Linked DNA regions of Variovorax paradoxus. The protein of the gene in region 1 binds, or shares a complex with, the protein of each later gene. Links are inferred from orthologs where the notes say so. Each region holds a gene or a part of one and is shown in the gene's direction. Other genes may lie near its edges.

Evidence for each region. The genes of interacting proteins can lie anywhere in the genome.
Region 2: the proteins of mfd (region 1) and uvrA are in contact, whole or in part, in a crystal structure (PDB 4DFC), measured with the Escherichia coli proteins. The link is inferred for Variovorax paradoxus from one-to-one orthologs.

Annotation. Positions count from the first base shown.
Region 1 is NZ_CP102931.1:2,704,590-2,708,768, reverse strand. Bases 33-4,083 are described here. They hold mfd (transcription-repair coupling factor), read left to right. Parts: upstream 33-400; coding sequence 401-3,883; downstream 3,884-4,083. Other genes in these bases: serB (phosphoserine phosphatase SerB), read left to right, coding at 3,880-4,083; ispD (2-C-methyl-D-erythritol 4-phosphate cytidylyltransferase), read right to left, coding at 33-277. Outside these bases: more of ispD, read right to left, coding at 1-32; more of serB, read left to right, coding at 4,084-4,179. UniProt on the Escherichia coli protein: Couples transcription and DNA repair by recognizing RNA polymerase (RNAP) stalled at DNA lesions. Mediates ATP-dependent release of RNAP and its truncated transcript from the DNA, and recruitment of nucleotide excision repair machinery to the damaged site.
Region 2 is NZ_CP102931.1:6,360,790-6,364,618, forward strand. Bases 55-3,755 are described here. They hold uvrA (excinuclease ABC subunit UvrA), read left to right. Parts: upstream 55-438; coding sequence 439-3,555; downstream 3,556-3,755. Other genes in these bases: NWF24_RS29775 (chloride channel protein), read left to right, coding at 55-420; NWF24_RS29785 (GntR family transcriptional regulator), read right to left, coding at 3,575-3,755. In the rest of the region: more of NWF24_RS29775, read left to right, coding at 1-54; more of NWF24_RS29785, read right to left, coding at 3,756-3,829. UniProt on the Escherichia coli protein: The UvrABC repair system catalyzes the recognition and processing of DNA lesions. UvrA is an ATPase and a DNA-binding protein. A damage recognition complex composed of 2 UvrA and 2 UvrB subunits scans DNA for abnormalities.

The DNA of each region.
Region 1 (4,179 bases):
CCGTGGCCGCGCGGGTCACGCCGCCCACGCGCAGCAGGTATTCGTTCTCGGCGGGAAAGCGCGGCAGCACCGCATCCACATCGCGGTCGTCCGGCGACACCACCAGCGCCAGCCCGGCGAAGCGCCCCGCCAGCGCGCGGAAGGCCTCCAGCGTGTGGGCCACCATCGGCAGGCCGGCCAGGCGCCGGTACTGCTTGGGCTGGGTGGACTGCGCATGCCCCGCGCGATAGCCGGAGCCGGCACACGGGATCAGCACGAAGAGTCGGGAAGAGGACATGAGGGAGGGCCCGGCGTCGGCGGTGGCCGACAAGCGAATAAGGGGCCGCCATTCTAGAATTGCCCGTTACGCACACCCCTCGCCAGCCGGCGCGGGGTGTTGTGCATTTCCACCAAGCGTTCCATGGACCTCCCCCACCTCACGGCGGGCAAGCGTTTCACGCTGCCGCGTCCCCCGTTGTCGGCCGATGCCTTGCTGCTGGCGCAGCTGGCCATGCGCGAGAAAGCCGCGGGGCGCGCCACGGCGATGTTCACGGCCGACGCCAACGACGCCCAGCGCCTGATCGACGAGATCGCCTTCTTCGCGCCCGACCTGCGCTGTGCCCTGTTCCCCGACTGGGAAACGCTACCCTACGACAGCTTCTCGCCCCACCAGGACCTGATCAGCGAGCGCCTTGCCACCCTCTGGCGCATCAGCCAGAAAGAGGCCGACGTGGTGCTGGTGCCCGCCACCACCGCGCTCTACCGGCTGGCGCCGCCCGCCTTCCTGGCTGGCTATACCTTCCATTTCAAGGCCAAGCAGAAGCTGGAAGAGTCGAAGCTCAAGGCCCAGCTCACGCTGGCCGGCTACACCCATGTGACCCAGGTGGTGAGCCCCGGCGAATACGCGGTGCGCGGCGGCCTGATCGACCTGTTCCCCATGGGCTCGCCCGTGCCGTTTCGCGTCGACCTGTTCGACGACGAGATCGACTCCATCCGCACCTTCGACCCCGACACCCAGCGCAGCCTGTACCCGGTGCCCGAAGTGCGGCTGCTGCCGGGCCGCGAGTTCCCGATGGACGACGACGCGCGTGGGCGCTTTCGCAGCCGCTGGCGCGAACTGCTCGAAGGCGACCCGACCAAAAGCCGCATCTACAAGGACATGGGCAACGGCGTGGCCACCGCCGGCATCGAGTACTACCTGCCTCTGTTCTTCGACGAGACGGCCACGGTGTTCGACTACCTCGGACCGGATGCCACCGTGGTGCTGCACGGCGATCTCGAACCGGCTTTCCAGCATTTCTGGCAGGACACGAACGAACGCTACCGGCTGGTGCAAGGCGACCCCGAGCGCCCCGCCCTGCCGCCCGAGGCGCTGTTCCTGAACGCCGAGCAGTTCTACCAGCGCGCCAAGCCCCATGCGCAGCTCGCCATCCGCGGTGACGTGCCTACGGACGCACCCTATGCCGAGTTCGACAAGCTGCCACCGTTCGCCGTGGTGCGTGGCGCCGAAGACCCGTTGGTCGGCCTCAAGGCCCACATTCGCGCCACACCGCACCGCGTGCTGCTGATCGCCGAAAGCGACGGCCGCCGCGAAAGCCTGCTCGACTTCCTGCGCGCCAGCGGCGTGAGCCCGCCGGCCTTCGACTCGCTGGCCGAGTTCGAAGCCTCCGCCGACGAAAAGATCGGCATCGCCACCGCCGCGCTGGCCTCGGGCTTCGCCTGGCGCGAACAGGGCATCGACCTCGTCACCGAAACCGAGCTGTTCGCCACCGCGCCCACCACGCGCCGGCGCAACAAGAAGCAGGAACAGGTCAGCGACGTCGAGGCGCTCATCAAAGACCTGTCGGAGCTCAACGTGGGCGACCCGGTGGTCCACAGCGCGCACGGCATCGGCCGCTACCGCGGCCTGATCCACATGGACCTGGGCCAGGGCACCGATGCCGAAGGCAAGCCCCTTCTGCAGGAAATGCTGCACCTGGAGTACGCCGACAAGGCCACGCTCTACGTACCCGTCTCGCAGTTGCACCAGATCAGCCGCTACACCGGCGTCAGCGCCGACGAGGCCCCGCTGCACAAGCTGGGCTCCGGCCAGTGGGAAAAGGCCAAGCGCAAGGCCGCCGAACAGGTGCGCGACTCGGCCGCCGAGCTGCTCAACATCTACGCCCGCCGCGCTGCGCGCGAGGGCCACGCCTTCCGCTACTCGCCGGCCGACTACGAAGTGTTCTCCAACGACTTCGGCTTCCAGGAAACCGCCGACCAGAAGGCGGCCATCCACGCCGTGGTGCAGGACATGATCTCGCCCCAGCCAATGGATCGCCTCGTGTGCGGCGACGTGGGCTTCGGCAAGACCGAGGTTGCGCTGCGCGCCGCCTTCATCGCCGTCACCGGCGGCAAGCAGGTGGCGTTTCTTGCGCCCACCACGCTGCTGGCCGAGCAGCACTACCAGACGCTGGTCGATCGATTCGCCAAATGGCCAGTGAAGGTGGCAGAGATGAGCCGCTTCCGCTCGGCCAAGGAAATCACCGCCGCAGCCAAGGGGCTGGCCGAAGGCCAGGTCGACATCGTGGTCGGCACGCACAAGCTGCTCTCGCAGTCGGTCAAGTTCAAGAACCTGGGCCTGCTCATCATCGACGAGGAGCATCGCTTCGGCGTGCGCCACAAAGAGGCGATGAAGGCCATGCGCGCCGAGGTCGACGTGCTGACGCTGACGGCCACGCCGATTCCGCGCACGCTGGGCATGGCGCTCGAAGGCCTGCGCGACCTGAGCGTGATCGCCACCGCGCCGCAGCGCCGGCTGGCCATCAAGACATTCGTGCGCAACGAAGGCACCGGCGTGATCCGCGAAGCCGTGCTGCGCGAGCTCAAGCGCGGCGGGCAGGTCTACTTCCTGCACAACGAGGTCGAGACCATCGAGAACCGCCGCCAGAAGCTCGAAGAAATATTGCCTGAAGCCCGCATCGCCGTGGCCCATGGCCAGATGCCCGAGCGCGAACTGGAGCGCGTGATGCGCGACTTCGTGGCGCAACGCTACAACCTGCTGCTGTGCTCGACCATCATCGAGACCGGCATCGACGTGCCGACCGCCAACACCATCGTGATGAGCCGCGCCGACAAGTTCGGCCTGGCGCAGCTGCACCAGCTACGCGGCCGCGTCGGGCGCTCGCACCACCAAGCGTACGCCTACCTCATGGTGCCCGACACCGAGGGCCTGACCAAGCACGCGGCGCAGCGGCTCGACGCCATCCAGCAGATGGAAGAACTGGGCTCCGGCTTCTACCTGGCCATGCACGACCTGGAGATCCGCGGCACCGGCGAGGTGCTGGGCGAAAACCAGAGCGGCAACATGATGGAGATCGGCTTCCAGCTCTACAACGAGATGCTGAGCGAGGCCGTGCGCGCGCTGAAGGCCGGCCAGGAGCCCGACCTGCTGTCGCCGCTGTCGGTCACGACCGAAATCAACCTCCACGCACCCGCCCTGCTGCCCGACGACTACTGCGGCGACGTGCACCTGCGGCTGTCGTTCTACAAGAAGCTGGCCACCGCAAAGACGCCCGACCAGATCGACACGCTGCTGGAAGAAATCGTCGACCGCTTCGGCAAGCTGCCGCCGCAGGCGCAGACGCTGATCGACACGCACCGCCTGCGTGTGCTGGCGCGGCCCTACGGCGTGGTGAAGGTCGATGCGGCGCCCGGCATCATCAACATCACCTTCAAGAAGGACGCGCCGGTCGATGGCATGGCCATCATCCAGCTGATCCAGAAGAACAAGCACATCAAGCTCGCCGGCAACGAAAAACTGCGCATCGAGCGCGAACTGAAAGAGCCGAAAGACCGGGCCCAGCTGGTGCGCGACGTGCTGCGCAGCCTGGGCCAACCCATCGTCAAGGAAACCGTCACCGCATGAGCGCTACAGAAATCTCCCCCGGCCTCGTCATCCAGCGCGTGAAGCCACCGCTCAAGCTCGCCGACTTCAAGCTGATCGCGTTCGACATGGACTCGACGCTGATCAACATCGAGTGCATCGACGAAATCGCCGATGCGGTCGGCAAGAAGGCCGAGGTGGCCGCCATCACCGAAGCCACGATGCGCGGCGAGATCAAGGACTTCAAGGAAAGCCTGCGCCGCCGCGTGGCGCTGCTGCAGGGCGTGCCGGTCGAGGCGCTGCAGCAGGTGTACGACGAGCGGCTCAAGCTCAACCCC
Region 2 (3,829 bases), 3.7 Mb from region 1 along the record:
ACGCCGCTCTACACCGTGCTCAAGTTCATCGCCACCTGGCTCACGGCCTGGTGCGGCGTGCCGGGCGGCATCTTCGCGCCGTCGCTGTCGATCGGCGCGGGCATCGGCGACGCGGTGGCGCGGCTGGCCAGCAGCGACCAGGGGCCGGCGCTCATCGCCATGGGCATGGCCGGCTTCCTGGCGGCGGTGACGCAGGCGCCGCTCACCGCCTTCATCATCGTGATGGAGATGGTCGACGGCCACTCGATGGTGTTGAGCCTGATGGCCGCGGCCATGCTGGCCAGCCTGGTCTCGCGGATGATCAGCCGCCCGCTGTACGACACGCTGGCCGAGCACATGGTCGGCCGGGCAATAAGCAGTACGGGCAGCACCGAGCCGGTGCATCCGCCCAAGCCTCCAGAGCCCGGCCACTCGCCATGAAATGCGCGGCGGTCTATCATGTCCGGTTGCCCTCGGACGATCGCCCCCTTGAATTCAATATCCACTGAAGACACCGCAGCCGACGCCGAAAGCGCACGCGATGCGGAACGCGAACGCGCCACCTACCTCGGCGCGGTGCTCGCGCAGCAGCGCATCAGCATCCGCGGTGCGCGCACCCACAACCTGAAGAACGTCGATCTCGACATCCCGCGCAACAAGCTGGTGGTGATCACCGGCCTGTCGGGCTCGGGCAAGTCGAGCCTGGCCTTCGACACGCTGTATGCCGAAGGGCAGCGGCGCTACGTCGAGAGCCTGTCGGCCTATGCGCGGCAGTTCCTGCAGCTCATGGACAAGCCCGACGTCGACGTGATCGAGGGCCTGTCGCCCGCCATCAGCATCGAGCAGAAGGCCACAAGCCACAACCCGCGCTCCACCGTGGGCACGGTGACCGAGATCCACGACTACCTGCGCCTGCTGTACGCCCGCGCCGGCACGCCCTACTGCCCCGACCACCACCTGCCGCTGCAGGCGCAGACGGTCTCGCAGATGGTCGATGCCACGCTTGCGCTGCCGGGCGAACCGCGCCTGATGATCCTGGCGCCCGTGGCACGCGAGAAGAAAGGCGAGTTCCTCGAACTCTTCGCCGAGATGCAGGCGGCCGGCTATGTGCGCTTTCGCGTGGACGGGCAAACGTACGAATACAACGACCTGCCCAAGCTCAAGAAGACCGAGAAGCACGACATCGACGTGGTCATCGACCGCCTGCGCGCGCGCGCCGACATGCAGCAGCGGCTGGCCGAGAGCTTCGAGGCCGCGCTGCGCCTGGCCGAAGGCCGCGCCATCGCGCTGGAGCTGGGCGCTGAAGGCGCAGCCGACAAGGAGCACCTGTTCAACGCCAAGTTCGCCTGCCCGATCTGCCACTACTCGCTGTCGGAGCTGGAGCCGCGCCTCTTCTCGTTCAACTCGCCCGTGGGCGCCTGCCCCAGCTGCGACGGCCTCGGCCACCGCGAGGTGTTCGACCCGGCGCGCGTGGTGGCCTTTCCTTCGCTGTCGCTCGCCAGCGGCGCCATCAAGGGCTGGGACCGCCGCAACGGCTACTACTTCAGCATGATCGAGAGCGTCGCGAAGCACTACAAGTTCGACGTCGACGCGCCCTTCGAGTCATTGCCGGCCTCGGTGCAGCAGGTGCTGCTGCACGGTTCGGCCGCCGAGGAGATCAAGTTCAACTACACCATGGAATCGGGCAACTTCGCGGGCAAGAAGCTCACGAAGAAGCATCCCTTCGAGGGGATCATCCCGAACATGGCGCGGCGCTACCGCGAGACCGATTCGGTGATGGTGCGCGAAGACCTCGCGCGCTTTCGCAACCTGCAGCCCTGCCCCGACTGCGGTGGCTCGCGGCTGCGGCCCGAGGCGCGCAACGTGTTCCTGGTCGACGAATCGAACCGGCCCGCCGACGGCAGCGAACCACCGCGCATGGCGATCTTCGAGCTCAGCCGCCTCACGCTGCGCGATTCGCTCGCGTGGTTCCATACGCTCAAGCTGCGCGGCGCCAAGGCCGACATCGCCGACAAGGTGGTGCGCGAGATCGGCCTGCGCCTGAAATTCCTGAACGACGTGGGCCTGAACTACCTGAGCCTGGACCGCAGCGCCGAGACGCTCTCGGGCGGCGAGGCGCAGCGCATTCGCCTCGCGTCGCAGATCGGCTCGGGCCTCACGGGCGTGATGTACGTGCTCGACGAGCCCAGCATCGGCCTGCACCAGCGCGACAACGACCGGCTCATCGGCACGCTGAAGCATCTGCGCGACATCGGCAACAGCGTGATCGTGGTCGAGCACGACGAAGACATGATCCACGCCGCCGACCACGTGATCGACATGGGCCCCGGCGCCGGCGTGCACGGCGGGCGTGTGATGGCGCAGGGCACGTATGCCGAGGTTTCGTCCAACCCCGACTCGCTCACCGGCCAGTACCTGTCGGGCACGCGCAAGATCGAAGTGCCGAAGCACCGCACCGCGTGGCTGCCCGTCGTGAACAAGCCCGCGTTCAACGAAGGCAAGAAGGCCTCGCGCTTTCCGCCGAGCCCCGCGGCCGAACGCCGCGCCGCACGCGAGGCCGCCCACCTGGCCACGCAGACCGATCTGCAGGAAATTCGCGTCGTCGGCGCCACCGGCAACAACCTGAAGAACGTGAGCGTGGCCTTCCCTGTCGGCCTGCTGACCTGCGTGACGGGCGTCTCGGGCTCGGGCAAGTCGACGCTGGTGAACGACACGCTCTACACGGCAGTGGCGCGCACGCTGTACCGCGCGCACGAAGAACCGGCTGCGCACGAATCGGTCGAGGGCATCGAGTATTTCGACAAGGTCATCAACGTCGACCAGAGCCCCATCGGTCGCACGCCGCGCAGCAACCCGGCCACCTACACGGGACTGTTCACGCCCATCCGCGAGCTGATGGCCGAGACCAACACCGCGCGCGAGCGCGGCTACGGCCCGGGCCGCTTCAGCTTCAACGTGGCGGGCGGGCGCTGCGAGGCCTGCCAGGGCGACGGCGTGGTGAAGGTCGAGATGCACTTCCTGCCCGACGTGTACGTGCCCTGCGAGGTCTGCCACGGCCAGCGCTACAACCGCGAGACGCTCGAAGTGCTCTACAAGGGCAAGAACATCGCGCAGATCCTCGAGATGACGGTCGAGACCGCGCACGAATTCCTGAAGGCCGTGCCCACCATCGAACGCAAGCTGCGCACCCTGCTCGACGTGGGCCTGAGCTACATCAAGCTGGGCCAGTCGGCCACAACGCTGTCGGGCGGCGAGGCGCAGCGCGTGAAGCTCGCGCTGGAGCTCAGCAAGCGCGACACCGGCCGCACGCTGTACATCCTCGACGAACCGACCACCGGCCTGCATTTCGCCGACATCGAGCTGCTGCTGAAGGTGCTGCACCAATTGCGCGACGCGGGCAACACCATCGTCGTGATCGAGCACAACCTCGACGTCATCAAGACGGCCGACTGGCTCATCGACATGGGTCCTGAAGGCGGTGCCGGCGGCGGCATGGTGGTGGGCGAAGGCACGCCGGAAAGCATCGCGGCGAACGAGGCGAGCCACACGGGGCGCTACCTGAAGCGGCTGCTGTAGCCGCTTCTCGTCATCAACCTCAGGTCGTCGTCTGCACGTGCAGGCGGCTGGTCTTGCAACGGTGGAGCGCGCGGTAGTGCTCCAGCGGCCGGCCGTTGGCGCCGTAGGCGATCGATTCGATTCGCAGCAGCGGCTCGGGCTGCGGCAGGTTGAGCAGCTGGCAGGTCTCGGCGTCTGGCAGCACCGCATCGATCCAGCGTTCGGCGCGCACCAGGCGCAGGCCGTACTGGCGGCGCAGCACGTCGTAGAGCGAGCGGTCGTCCAGGCGCGTGCG